Regions from separate parts of the Paenibacillus sp. NPDC058898 genome, predicted to be linked through region 1. Evidence: predicted binding sites of a transcription regulator. Region 1 holds the regulator's gene; each other region holds the start of a gene.
The links. Region 1 encodes Rex, which represses fermentation and respiration genes when NADH is low (regulators of the CRP and FNR family bind a similar motif). Its sites were predicted from a motif close to TTGTGAAATATTTCACAA; they were not measured.
Positions count from the first base shown of each region.

Region 2: the regulator Rex is predicted to act here: its motif matches at 1,684-1,701, upstream of ric (iron-sulfur cluster repair di-iron protein).
Region 3: the regulator Rex is predicted to act here: its motif matches at 1,519-1,536, upstream of ACOZB4_RS15725 (TorD/DmsD family molecular chaperone).
Region 4: the regulator Rex is predicted to act here: its motif matches at 1,211-1,228, upstream of ACOZB4_RS14185 (nitrate/nitrite transporter).

Region 1 covers NZ_JBMOSM010000016.1:55,448-58,596, reverse strand. The annotation lists gene dinG (ATP-dependent DNA helicase DinG) at 1-929, shown strand, start outside; gene ACOZB4_RS29170 (redox-sensing transcriptional repressor Rex) at 1,002-1,667, shown strand; gene ACOZB4_RS29165 (amidohydrolase) at 1,642-2,943, shown strand; gene ACOZB4_RS29160 (DUF5590 domain-containing protein) at 2,975-3,149, shown strand, end outside.
Region 2 covers NZ_JBMOSM010000001.1:238,465-241,613, forward strand. The annotation lists gene ACOZB4_RS00915 (chondroitinase-B domain-containing protein) at 1-1,111, shown strand, start outside; gene ACOZB4_RS00920 (Ger(x)C family spore germination C-terminal domain-containing protein) at 1,136-1,438, opposite strand; gene ric (iron-sulfur cluster repair di-iron protein) at 1,731-2,429, shown strand; partial or broken gene ACOZB4_RS00930 (transposase) at 2,671-2,755, opposite strand.
Region 3 covers NZ_JBMOSM010000005.1:183,726-186,874, reverse strand. The annotation lists gene mobA (molybdenum cofactor guanylyltransferase) at 1-239, shown strand, start outside; gene moaA (GTP 3',8-cyclase MoaA) at 401-1,405, opposite strand; gene ACOZB4_RS15725 (TorD/DmsD family molecular chaperone) at 1,747-2,424, shown strand; gene ACOZB4_RS15720 (efflux RND transporter permease subunit) at 2,516-3,149, opposite strand, start outside.
Region 4 covers NZ_JBMOSM010000004.1:479,455-482,603, forward strand. The annotation lists gene ACOZB4_RS14175 (ATP-binding protein) at 1-473, shown strand, start outside; gene ACOZB4_RS14180 (response regulator transcription factor) at 470-1,117, shown strand; gene ACOZB4_RS14185 (nitrate/nitrite transporter) at 1,285-2,799, shown strand; gene ACOZB4_RS14190 (YwiC-like family protein) at 2,851-3,149, shown strand, end outside.

The DNA.
Region 1 (3,149 bases):
CGGTATACTGGATGGAGGCTAACGGGAATTTCCGCGGCAAATCGCTGCAGCTTTATGCAGTGCCTGTCGATGTTAGCACTCACTTGAAGGAATTGTTTTTTGACAAGAAACAAAGCGTGATCCTGACATCGGCGACCTTGTCGGTGGATAAATCGTTTCAGTTCATGATCGAGAACTTGGGTCTTCAGGAAGCGGCAGATAGCGGCAACCTGAACACGGTTCTGCTGCCGTCCCCGTTTAATTACAGGGAGCAGGCCCTCCTTGTCGTGCCGCGCGATTTTCCGAGCGTGAAGGGCTCGGTCGGGGATGCACTCTTTGTGAATACACTTGTGCAATCATTGGCCGATACGGCAATCGCTACGCATGGCCGCATGCTTGTGCTGTTCACTTCGTACCGCATGCTGCGTCAGGTTCACGAGCCGTTGAAGGAGGCGCTGGCATCCAGCGATATTACGGTACTGGGACAAGGGATGGACGGAACCAGCCGTACCAAGTTAATCCGGAGATTCCAGGATAGCAGCGCTTCGGTCCTGCTGGGTACGAGCTCCTTCTGGGAAGGGGTAGACATACCCGGGGAGGCGCTCACTTGCCTTGCGATCGTCCGGCTGCCGTTCCAGCCGCCGAATCATCCCTTGGTCGAAGCCAAGAGCGAATTGCTGCAGCAGCAGAAGAAGAACCCGTTCATGAAACTTTCGGTTCCGCAAGCGGTCATTCGCTTCAAACAGGGATTTGGCCGACTGGTGCGGACCGCGCAAGATAAGGGGATTGTCATTGTCTACGATACCCGGGTCATTGAATCCTATTACGGGAAATATTTCTTATATTCTTTGCCGGGGCCGAAGATGGAGCACATGCCGACAGAGGGGATCGTTCCCCGAATTTCGGAATGGCTGCAGGAAGAGGCAGGCATAGAGAACCAAGCTGAATAAAAGTGAAACAATGAACGAAATGATCTGTCACAAAAAAATGTAGTTATTAACCTATTATTAGGGGGAGCATGAATGAAATCGGAAAAAATTTCGGAAGCCGTGGTCCGCAGATTACCTGTATACTTGCGCTATTTGAATGAGCTTCAGAAAAGGGAGGTCTCCACGGTTTCCTCCCAGGAACTGGGACAAAAACTGGACCTCAATCCTGCTCAAATTCGTAAGGACCTAGCGTATTTCGGTGATTTTGGACGGAAAGGGATCGGATATGACGTATCTTATCTGATCGAGAAAATTCGCCAGATTCTAAAGCTGGACCAGAAGATCAATGTCGCATTGATTGGGGCCGGTAATCTTGGACATGCATTATCGAATTACAATGCATTTCTGAAGGACAATATGAAGATTGTGGCGGTTTTCGATTCGTATTCTCCCAAAGTTGGTATGAAAATTAACAATTTGGTTGTACAGCCGATGGAGGAACTGGAGAAGACGGTTCATGAGTACGGCATTCGTATCGGGATAATCACCGTTCCGGATTTTGAAGCGCAGAATGTAGCCAATCAGCTTATCGCCGCAGGCATCGAGGCTATCCTGAATTTTGCGCCAACCATCCTGAAAGCCCCATCCCATATCAGGATTCATACGGCTGATTTTACTACAGATTTGCAGAGTTTGGCCTATTATTTGGATAACGGCAAGGAGGATGCAGGACATGACGATAACGAAGTGGATGGTTAAGAACGGAACGTTTGCGGTATTAGAGGAAGGAAGAACCGTGCTACGCGGATATATGGTTGTGGAGAATGACCGCATAACCTATCTGGGTGAAGAAGAGCCAACCATCCAAGAGGGAACAGAAGTTATCGACGGAACTCATCTGTTTTTCCTACCGGGGTTAGTGAACACGCACGGACATGCGGCGATGTCCCTGCTCCGCGGTTATGGCGACGATCTGGCACTGCAGGTATGGCTTCAGGAAAAAATGTGGCCTATGGAAGCCAAATTCACGGCCGACGATGTATACTGGGGAACCGCACTCTCCGTGCTGGAGATGATCAAAGGCGGAACCACGACATTTGTGGATATGTATGATCATATGGATCAGGTTGCCAAGGTTGTGCAGGACTCAGGAATGCGCGGCGTCCTAATGCGCGGCGTCATCGGATTGTGTCCGCCTGAGGTGCAGCAGCAGAAGCTGGATGAGGCGGTGGTATTCGCGAAAGACTGGCATGGCAAGGCTGACGGGAGAATTACGACGATGATTTCACCGCATGCACCTTATACGTGCCCGCCGGATTTCATCGAAAAATTCGTTCAGGCATCCCATGATTTGAATCTGCCTTTGCATACGCATATGTCCGAAACGGAAACGGAAGTAGCTCAGAATGTAAAAGACTACGGACTTCGCCCTGTTGCCCATTTGGAGAAGCTTGGCATGTTCTCCCGGCCAACGCTGCTTGCGCATGCCGTCCATCTGACCGATGAAGAAATCGAAATCCTGGCCAAGCATCAAGTTATGGTGTCGCATAATCCAGGCAGCAATTTGAAGCTTGCCAGCGGCATCGCTCGCGTGCCTGCACTGCTGAAAGCTGGCGTAACGGTGTCGCTGGGTACCGATGGACCTGCGAGCAATAATAATCTGGATATGTTTGAAGAGATGCGTCTGGCGGCATTGATCCATAAAGGGGTAAGCGGGGATCCAACCGCAATTCCTGCATCCGAAGCGCTTCGGATGGGTACAGAGTATGGAGCCAAGTCAGCCTTCCTCAACGATATCGGTACGCTTGCAGTAGGTATGAAGGCAGATATGATCGCACTGAACACGGATCAGGCGCACTTCCTTCCGAAGACGGATTACATTTCTCATGCTATCTACTCCGCTAGTGCGAAGGATGTTGAGCATGTATGGGTTGACGGTAAGCAGGTAGTGAAGAATGGCGCGAGTCTTACTCTTGATGAGGAACGTATCCGCCGGGAAGCGCAGCGTACCTTTGAGCGTCTTACAACCCTCTAGGGAATAATCAAGGTGAGCGAGGAAGACGGATTTGAAGAAAAAAACGAAGTGGATATTGCTGAGTGTGTCCAGCGTACTGCTGTTGCTGCTTGGTTTACAGCTCTATTATTCATATGTTATGAAAGATACTTGGAATGAAGAAAGAATGGCAATTGTTGCCGCGAAGCAGCATGGCCAATTGGTTACACCCGGGAAGACCTATAAAT
Region 2 (3,149 bases), on a different contig from region 1:
AACGAGCAGCCATAACCGGATCGCTTATAATGATATTGGTCCGAAGAAGGGCTTTGGCGCAGTCCTGATTTATGATGGTGAAGGGCATAGTGGACAGCATATATCGCAATACGACGTCATTGAGTATAACTATTTTCACGGGATTGGTCCCCGGGTAACCAACGGGTTGGAAGCCATCAGGCTTGGACTTTCCAGTACCTCGCTCTCTTCCGGTTATATTACGATTCAGTACAATTTGTTTGACGGGTTTAACGGTGAAGATGAAGTGATATCGGTGAAGAGCAGTGACAATATCATACGGTACAACACGATTCGTGATTCATACGGCGGTATTGTGTCGCGACATGGAAACCGCAACAGCTTCTACGGCAACCATCTGATTGGCGATGGAGTGACACCAGGCAGCAGCGGGTTCCGGATATACGGCAACGATCACAAAATCTATAACAATTACATGGAAGGTCTTACGGACAAAGTGATTCGTCTTGATGGCGGAACACATGATGGCGGACCGGAAGGCAGTACGAATCCAATCGTTCGTTGGGGTGGAAACCAAGAGCAAACGGCAAGGCTTGGCGATCTGCCTGCCGAACAAAGAACGGAACTTTTGCGCGGACATTGGCGGCAGTATAACGTTCAGATTTACAACAATACAATCGTGAATGTCGGCAACCAAACGACAACTTTCAATCTGGGCGGCAGAACCTATCAGCCGGTAGGGACTAAGATTTATAACAATCTGATATTTAGTCATGCAGGGACGATATTTCAGGAAACTGATGCGGTGATACAGGCACCCGAACAGGAACGGGCTGAGTACATGGGAAATATGCTCTCGGGGAATGCACCGATTTCTAACAACCCCATCGTGGACAGAGCGATGACCAAACAAGAGCTTCATTTGGTGCGCAGTAAGGACGGTCTCATTCGATTATCCGTCTATAGTCCAGCCGTAGACGCTGCCCTGACTCCATTCGTTGCAGCGGACGACATGGATGGCCAGATTCGCTATATACCTGACGTGGGTGCAGACGAATATGCGCCAGGCAAGCAGCGATCCAATCCTCCGCTTACCGTCCATGATGTCGGCCCGGAAGCCTGGATGAAATGAAGGTGAATACCATGACCGGCACCATCATTCTGCCTTCATCCCGATTCTTCGAACTTTGGACGTCACACGATAATCAAAGGTTACGCTTTTATAGATTTCACCCCATTGCTCTGCAGATTTAACATGGCTTTTCCAATACGATGATTCTTTGGCTCTTACCAATTCGCCGAATCCGAATATATCGGATTCTTTTTTTTGCGTCTTTTGGATTAATCCGATTAATAATTCTGTAATGGAACGTTCATTCTCGCGAGCAATTTCCTCCAGAATTTTCGAGTTATCTACCGGGATGGTATCAGAGTTTTTTTCTTCGATATTAATCTCCACGTCTCAATGTAGATAATCGCCTCGTCCAGCCCTTCAATGGCTACGACGGATTTCCCCCTTAGCAGGTTGTCGGTCAGAACGGAGATTTTCCTTTCCGAATACCCCTCGCTAGAAAGAAGAAGTCTAAAAAAGATGTTGCCTTGGCTCCCGTAGTTTTCCGATCCTGATCGTTCACATAGTGTTAGATTTTGGTATGACTGCAATCACATATACGAAGATAGGAGTTTCATATACTTGGGTTGTAAGAGTGAAAAAGTTCACAAAGACGCATTTAGTCTAAGGAGGTTTGAACATGAGTTCATTCACGCTTCAGAGTCAGGTATCCGATATCGTTACATCCATTCCGCAAACCGCGGATTTATTCCGATCACTTCGCATTGATTTTTGTTGTGGAGGGCAGGTGCCTTTAGAAGAGGCGGCTAAACAGCGCAATTTGGAACCCGCCGCCGTTTTGGAGCAGGTTCGGTCCGTGGAGAGCAAGTTTGCAGATTATCAAGAAAGCCGTCCGGCTTCACTGAAGGAATCCGAACTGATTGAATACATCCAGCAGAAACATCATGCCTTCTTGCGGGATGAATTACCTGCTTTAACGCCGTATGTGACGAAATTAGCCCGCGTTCATGGGGGGCATCATCCCGAACTTCTTCGGGTGCAGGAGCTTTTCTCCGATCTGAAAAAAGAACTGCTGGATCATACGAAGGATGAAGACGAGCATGTATTTCCGCTCATTTTGAAATTTGTTGCAGAGCCTAACCACCAGGCTGCAGCGGAGCTTAAGCCGCATGTGTCTGAACTGGAACATGAACATGCTCAAGCAGGCAAACTGCTTCAGGAGCTCCGGGAAGTAACCGCTGATTTCGAACTTCCGTCGGATGCCTGCGGTACGTATCGGTTGGTCTATCAACGGTTGGCGATGCTTGAAAAGGACACCTTCGAGCATATCCATCTGGAAAACAACATCTTGTTCGAACGGATTCGTCAAGCGGTATAACCTTGATGACCGTGTGAAAGTGAATTAACGTATGCTGGATGAATATTAAATACAAAATAACGTGGCGTCCCAAAAGTAGATTTAGTTGCTTGACGTACGGCTCTCATAAACAGAAAGTGTGTCAAATAAAGCCATGGCGGTGCTCAGGATGTTATTCCCACACCGCTATGGCTTCTGTTTTGATCATTGGCCGCCTTCTTGAGCAAATTATGGGCAAGCGAAAGCCGAGGGAGACCTCCAGGCTCACGGTCTCCCTCGGCTTTCGTACATGTTTTTTTGAGCGGACAACCTTCGCAGCTTTCGCTTCGATAGATCCGCTTCCGTAAGAAACCGTTCCTTTCGTAAATGGTTTGGGTAGCACCTCCATTTTACCAAAGAACGGTTTCTCTGCGTCTAAAAAAGTAAGCAATCTGCACGGCGTAGCGGAGAGGACGAAACGATTCCGGACAAGCGTCAGCGCTCGCCTTTGCTCCCACATTTCATCCTTGCTCAGAACCATTCCAAGAAATGTGGGGGCAACAGCGATGGTAGGAACGATTCGTACATGGAGCGTCTTCTAGCAGCAAGAAGGGGGGGCTCTCGCAAGATCTAAGATCTTTTGGGACACCCCCGTTATTATTCTGCACTTATTTAACGTATAGACTCCCTTGCCCTAGGAGAGAGAAGAGGTCAAAGAAAATTCACTTAACAATTACCTGTATTTAGTCGATAATTATATTG
Region 3 (3,149 bases), on a different contig from region 1:
ATCCGCTGCTGGCGGCTTATCGCAAAGAAACCGTAGAAGGCCTTGAGCACAGGTTGATCAAGGGACAACTGCGCATGGTGGACTGGGTGCAGGAGCTGAATGCCGTCTTTGTGCACGAGGAGCAATTAGAGGCAATGACGGGCCTTGATCCGCGCAGGATTTTATTTAATATGAACACACCTGGGGAATATGAGGCAGCAGGCGGCCTGCTGAATTCCGACTTGTCTGAGGATGGATAGTAGAGTTTTATAGCGGCATCAAGGTGCAAAGCCCGTTGAAACCGGTACTCATCCTAAAAAAATAACCCCGCCAACTAAATGCTTGGCGGGGAATTTTAATATATAACTGCGGGCTAGCGATAATAAATCTGCCATCGGCAGTATACGCGCAGCAGACGGGTTTATCCGCCGATCTGCGACATGCGCCGGACGGTGGGAGTATGGTTTTGTGCCTTTTTCTCGAGCGCGAGCGCCATTTCATGATTCAGCGGTTTATCGCCCAGCGCTTTGCGGAACAGGTTCGCCACCGCGGAAGGATCATCGACGACACGGCGCACGTTAAATTCGTCGGACCAGTATAGACAAGCCTTGATGTGGCCGTCCGCCGTCAGCCTGAGGCGGTTGCAGGAATCGCAGAAATGATCGCTGACCGGATGGATCAGACCGAAGGTTCCTGTAGCTCCAACCACTTTCATGTTGCGTGAAGGCCCATTGCCGGATGGTCCCTGCTCTTCTTGAATGGTCCACCCCGCCTCCTGGCATACTTCGGATACCCGGCTCAGCGGCAGATACGAATCTCGCCAGGCATCGGATGCTTGGCCGATCGGCATATATTCAATAAAGCGGACATGGAGGGGACGATCGAGCGTTAGAGCGATAAAGTCGCGAATTTCGTCTTCGTTGAAGCCCTTCATTAACACCATGTTCAGTTTGATCGGATCCAGGCCGGCTTCATAAGCGGCTTCAATGCCTTCCAGCACTTTATGCACCCGTCCGCCGCGCGTAATGCGCGCGTAACGCTCCTCATGAAGCGAATCCAGGCTGATGTTGATACGAGTGAGTCCCGCTTCCTTAAGCAGACGAGCTTTGGATGGGAGCATGATCCCGTTGGTGGTAAGCGATATATCTTGAATTCCTTCAATGGAAGCAATCATATGGACCAAGGATTCCAGATCCTTGCGCACCAGCGGTTCCCCGCCGGTAAGGCGTACTTTGGAGACGCCCATAGGGGCAAGGACGCGCACGATCGCTGCGATCTCTTCATAGCTCATAATCTGATCATGAGGCTGGAATTCCATTCCTTCTTCCGGCATACAATAGACACAACGAAGATTGCATCGATCCGTCACCGAGATGCGAATATAATCATGGACCCGACCGAAAGAATCTTTAAGCGGTTCGATCATGGAAATCCCCCTTTATAGCATGCATGGTCACATTGTAGCCATTCCCCGAACGGGAGTCAATGCGCCGTTTGGGTCATGACGGCAGGACAAGCAGCGGCAAAATGGCCATTCTTTTGTGAGAAGAATCACAGTAAACGCTTTCGGGATCCATTATATTGAAGCTGTGAACAAAAGCTTTCTCCCCTTGAAAGCGAGTAGTGACATTCTAGATTTCCGAAAGTTTCCTGATTTTTCCGAAATTTTCGGAAATCACTTCTAGCTGCTTTCATTAGGCGTTCATCTAAGATATACTGTCAAGGATATCACATCCAACAAGAAAGGTTACCAATAGGAGGTTCGATATGGCGATATCACCTGTTCAAACTTTGGAGGTGCCTGACGTCTGTCACAGATGGCTTGAAAACCGGGGGACGGTCTACGAGCTGCTGATTGATTTTTTGGGCAATTGGCCCAGCTTGTCTATGATTGCGGAATGGAGCCGCGGAAGTGGAATTAGCAAAGCTGCGGAGTGTTCGAAGGCTGGTACGGAACTGATGACATATTTATGTGGACGCTCACCTGAGGAATTGGTTCGGATTTGCGAATATGAAGGGGCGGAATACCGCCGATTGCTTCAGCAGTCCAAACAGCGTCAGGCAGCAGAGTCTCATTATACGAAGGATGGATGCGCTCAGGATTTAGCCGATTGTTATGCATCCGTCGGTATTGCCTTTAATAAACTGCACGGGGAAGCGGACGATCATATAGCCATTGAACTGGAATTTATGACACTGCTTCATGACCGTATGCTGAACAATACGTATTGTGAACATAGCATGCTGCAATTGATGGAGGTTCAAGAGAAGTTTCTGGAGGAGCATCTGTTGTCATGGGTGCCGTCCCTCTGCAAGGATCTGAAAGGATCCACGGAAAGTCCGCTTTATCAGTCGTTATTCAGTCTGCTGGAGGAATTCCTCGCACAGGATCTGAGCATGCTGAAGACGTGGAAGCATTCCAGGGAGGCTGTGCTGGTACATTAGCGAGCAAGACAACATCATAGTCGTCAACATCATAGTCATCAAAAAAAGCCCCGATCTCCTATTATAGGAAACCGGGGCTTTGCTGTTCTACTTAATCTTCGATTCTTTTCTTGCTGAACTTCATCAGGAACTCGTACACGATAGGTACCACCACGAGCGTGAGCAGCGTCGAACTGATCAGACCGCCGATAACCGTAATGCCGAGACCTTTCGAGATGATGCCTGCACTGCTCTCCCAACCGAATACGAGAGGCAGAAGAGCGCCGATCGTTGCGAGTGCCGTCATCAGGATTGGACGAAGACGGGTAGCGCCGGCTTCAAGCAGGGCTTCGCGTGTGCTCATTCCTTCGCGCTCCATATGGATTACGCGGTCGATCAATACAATCGCATTGGTCACGACGATACCGATCAGCATGAGTACGCCCATGAGTGCAGACACATTCAGTGTCTCGCCTGTGACGAGCAAGCCGATAATGGCTCCGATGACAATGAACGGCAGCGAGAACAGGATGGCGAACGGTGCGAGACCGCCACCGAATGTAACCACAAGCACAAAGTATACAATCGCGATGGCTGCCAGCATGGCGAGTCCAAGCTGTCCGAAGGTTTCGTTGATTTGCTCGGTGACGCCTCCGAATTGGACGGATACGCCGTCTGGAAGCTCAAGCTTATTCACTTCAGTCTCCAGGTTGGTGGAGGCCGATCCTACATCGCTGGACAGGATG
Region 4 (3,149 bases), on a different contig from region 1:
ATATCCGGCATTTATCCGTTGAACTAAGGCCGGCTTCATTAGACGATTTGGGGCTTGAGGCTGCATTCCGCTCCCATTTTAAATGGATCGCGAAGAATTACGGTATGTTGGTTGAATTCTCTGCGGAGTTAGAGGCAGCCCGCTACGGCAGCGAGATTGAAACAGTTGTGTACCGGGTATGCCAGGAAGCGGTGCTGAATGCCATGAAATATTCAGGAACGGATGAGGTACATGTACGCTTATGTGAAGTGAATGGCTACCTTCAGTTAACCGTCCTGGACCGTGGAGTCGGGTTTAACATGGTCATTGATGAAGCTAAGGGAACCGGACTGGGACTGTACGGGATGCGCGAACGCGCAGAGCTCGTCGGTGGTCAGTTTATTTTGCTTTCCGCTCCCGGTGAGGGTACGACGATTCAGCTTAACATTCCGCTTACGAATGGTGACGACAAGCCGGAGGTGATGGGTACATGAAAATTGTGATTGCGGATGATCATGCCGTGGTCCGCAGCGGGTTTTCCATGATTCTGAATTACCAGGAAGATATGGAGGTCGTCGCGACGGCGGCAGACGGCATGGAGGCTTACACCATGGTGGCGAAGCACCGGCCGAATGTGCTGTTGATGGATTTAAGCATGCCTCCCGGCGAAAGCGGACTGATTGCAACCGGCAAGATCAGCAGTGAATTTCCAGACACGAAAATTCTGATTCTAACCATGTATGATGATGACGATTACCTGTTTCATGTTTTAAAAAACGGTGCTTCAGGTTACGTACTGAAAAATGCGCCGGATGATGAATTAATCTCCGCCATCCGCATGGTGCATAAGGGAGGGACCTATATCCATCCCCAGATGGCTACTTCCCTGGTTCGGGAGTTTATTAAGAAAGATAGCGAGAGCGCGGAACAAGATCCGTTTAACAGTCTGTCCAAACGGGAGATTGAGATCCTGCCCTTGATCGCCAAGGGTTATGGCAATAAGGAGATTGCGGAAAAACTTTTTGTATCGGTCAAGACGGTGGAAGCGCACAAGGCCAAAATTATGGACAAGCTGAATTTGAAAAGCCGCCCGGAGTTAGTGGAATATGCATTAAAGAAAAAATTGCTGGATTTTTAGTCCTTACGTATATAAAAAGGGCGCAATAAAGGGTTGTTGCTTTAAGGAATAGGGAAGTTCCCCGGAGAGATTCAGGGAACTTCCCTATTAGCATTGTGAATAGGTGCACGTACAATAGGAGCTGGGGATCAATTGCCATTCATTACGCTTTAGAAAAGGTGATGGAAATGATCAAAAAGCTGCAGCTTCCGCTGCAAACAATGAATCTGGTGCTTGGCTTTATGGTATGGGTCATCATCTCCGCGCTCTTGCCGTTTATTCGAGAAGATATCTCCATTCCGGCAGACCGGCTCGCTATTCTGACGGCTATTCCGGTGGTGCTGGGTTCGGTCCTCCGGATTCCGCTTGGCTATTACGCCAATGTCGTGGGAGCACGAATTGTTTTTATCGTCAGCTTTATCCTGCTGCTGTTTCCGGTTTATTTTATCAGCTCGGCTTCATCCTTTACGCATTTGGTAATCGGTGGCTTGTTTCTGGGGATCGGAGGGGCCGTGTTCTCGGTCGGTGTGACCTCATTGCCTAAATACTATGCGAAAGAAAAGCTGGGACTCGTAAATGGGATTTACGGGATGGGCAACATTGGCACCGCCATTACCACGTTTGCTGCACCGGTCATCGCGACTCAGATCGGATGGTCCAAAACCGTCCAGCTGTACTTAATTCTGCTGCTGATATTTGCCGTGCTAAATGCACTCTTAGGTGACCGTAAAGAAATCAAGGTGAAAACACCGATTATGGAACAGATCAAGGGTGTATATAAAAATGAAAAACTGTGGTTTTTCTCTCTTTTTTATTTCATCACATTCGGTTCGTTCGTAGCCTTTACGGTGTACTTGCCGAACTTCTTGGTTACCCATTTCGAGCTTGCAAAGGTGGACGCCGGGATGCGGACGGCAGGATTCATTTTGGTAGCCACTTTATTACGTCCTGTAGGCGGCTGGCTTGCGGATAAATTTAAACCGCTGTTCTTATTAATGGGCATATTCTTAGGGCTCACGGCTGCGGCCATCCTGTTGGCATTCTCTCCGTCCATTGGCTTATATACGGCCGGATGCTTAACCATTGCCGTTGGTGCCGGTCTCGGAAACGGCGTTATTTTCAAACTCGTGCCCCTTTATTTCAACAAGCAGGCGGGCATTGTGAACGGTATCGTGTCCATGATGGGCGGCCTTGGCGGATTCTTCCCGCCGCTGATGCTTTCCTTTATCCATTCGGCCACAGGGCAGTATTCCATTGGATTCATGGCCTTATCGCAGGTTGCGCTTGCCAGTTTCGTTATTGTGGTATGGATGTACTACCAAGACAAACTTTCCGTGCAATCCGAGGTGTTTAACTCCACCGGCCAGGGGATTCTGGTTACGGATTCGAACGGTAGGATCAATGCCGTCAATCCGGCATTCACGAAGTTAACCGGATATTCGGAGGAGGAAGTGCTCGGCAAAAATCCGAGCGTATTGAAGTCCGGAAGACAATCACCGGCGTTTTATCAGGCGATGTGGTCTGAAATCAGGGAACACGGGAGCTGGCAGGGGGAGATTTGGAACCGCCGGAAAGACGGAGAAGAGTACTTGGAGCTACTGACGATTAACGCGGTAAAGGACGAATCGGGTGACATCGTACAATATGTGGGTACCTTCAGCGATATTACTTATCATCCGCCTGGCCGTTGTTCGAATGGCTGAAGATATAAATCAGGATGGGTATGAGTTGATGGATTGGAGAGGGAGAGACGCATGAAAAAGATGAGGATTGTCATCCCACGGGAGCATGGTGGCTGGGCTATGGTCAGTGTACCCTATATCATAGGAATGGCGGCAGCCAAGCCGGTTCTGCTGCACCTTCCGCTATTTTTGGCCTGGTTATGTTTATACATGGCGTCCTATCCGTTTCTGCAATCCTTAAAGAAGACGTTCCAACGTAAAACTTGGATATCCTGGGGGATCGTGTATGCTCTTATCGCCGTTGTTTTTCTAATTCCGGTGCTTGTCTTCAAGCCGTCGATGCTCTGGTTTGCACCTGTGCTGCTCATCCT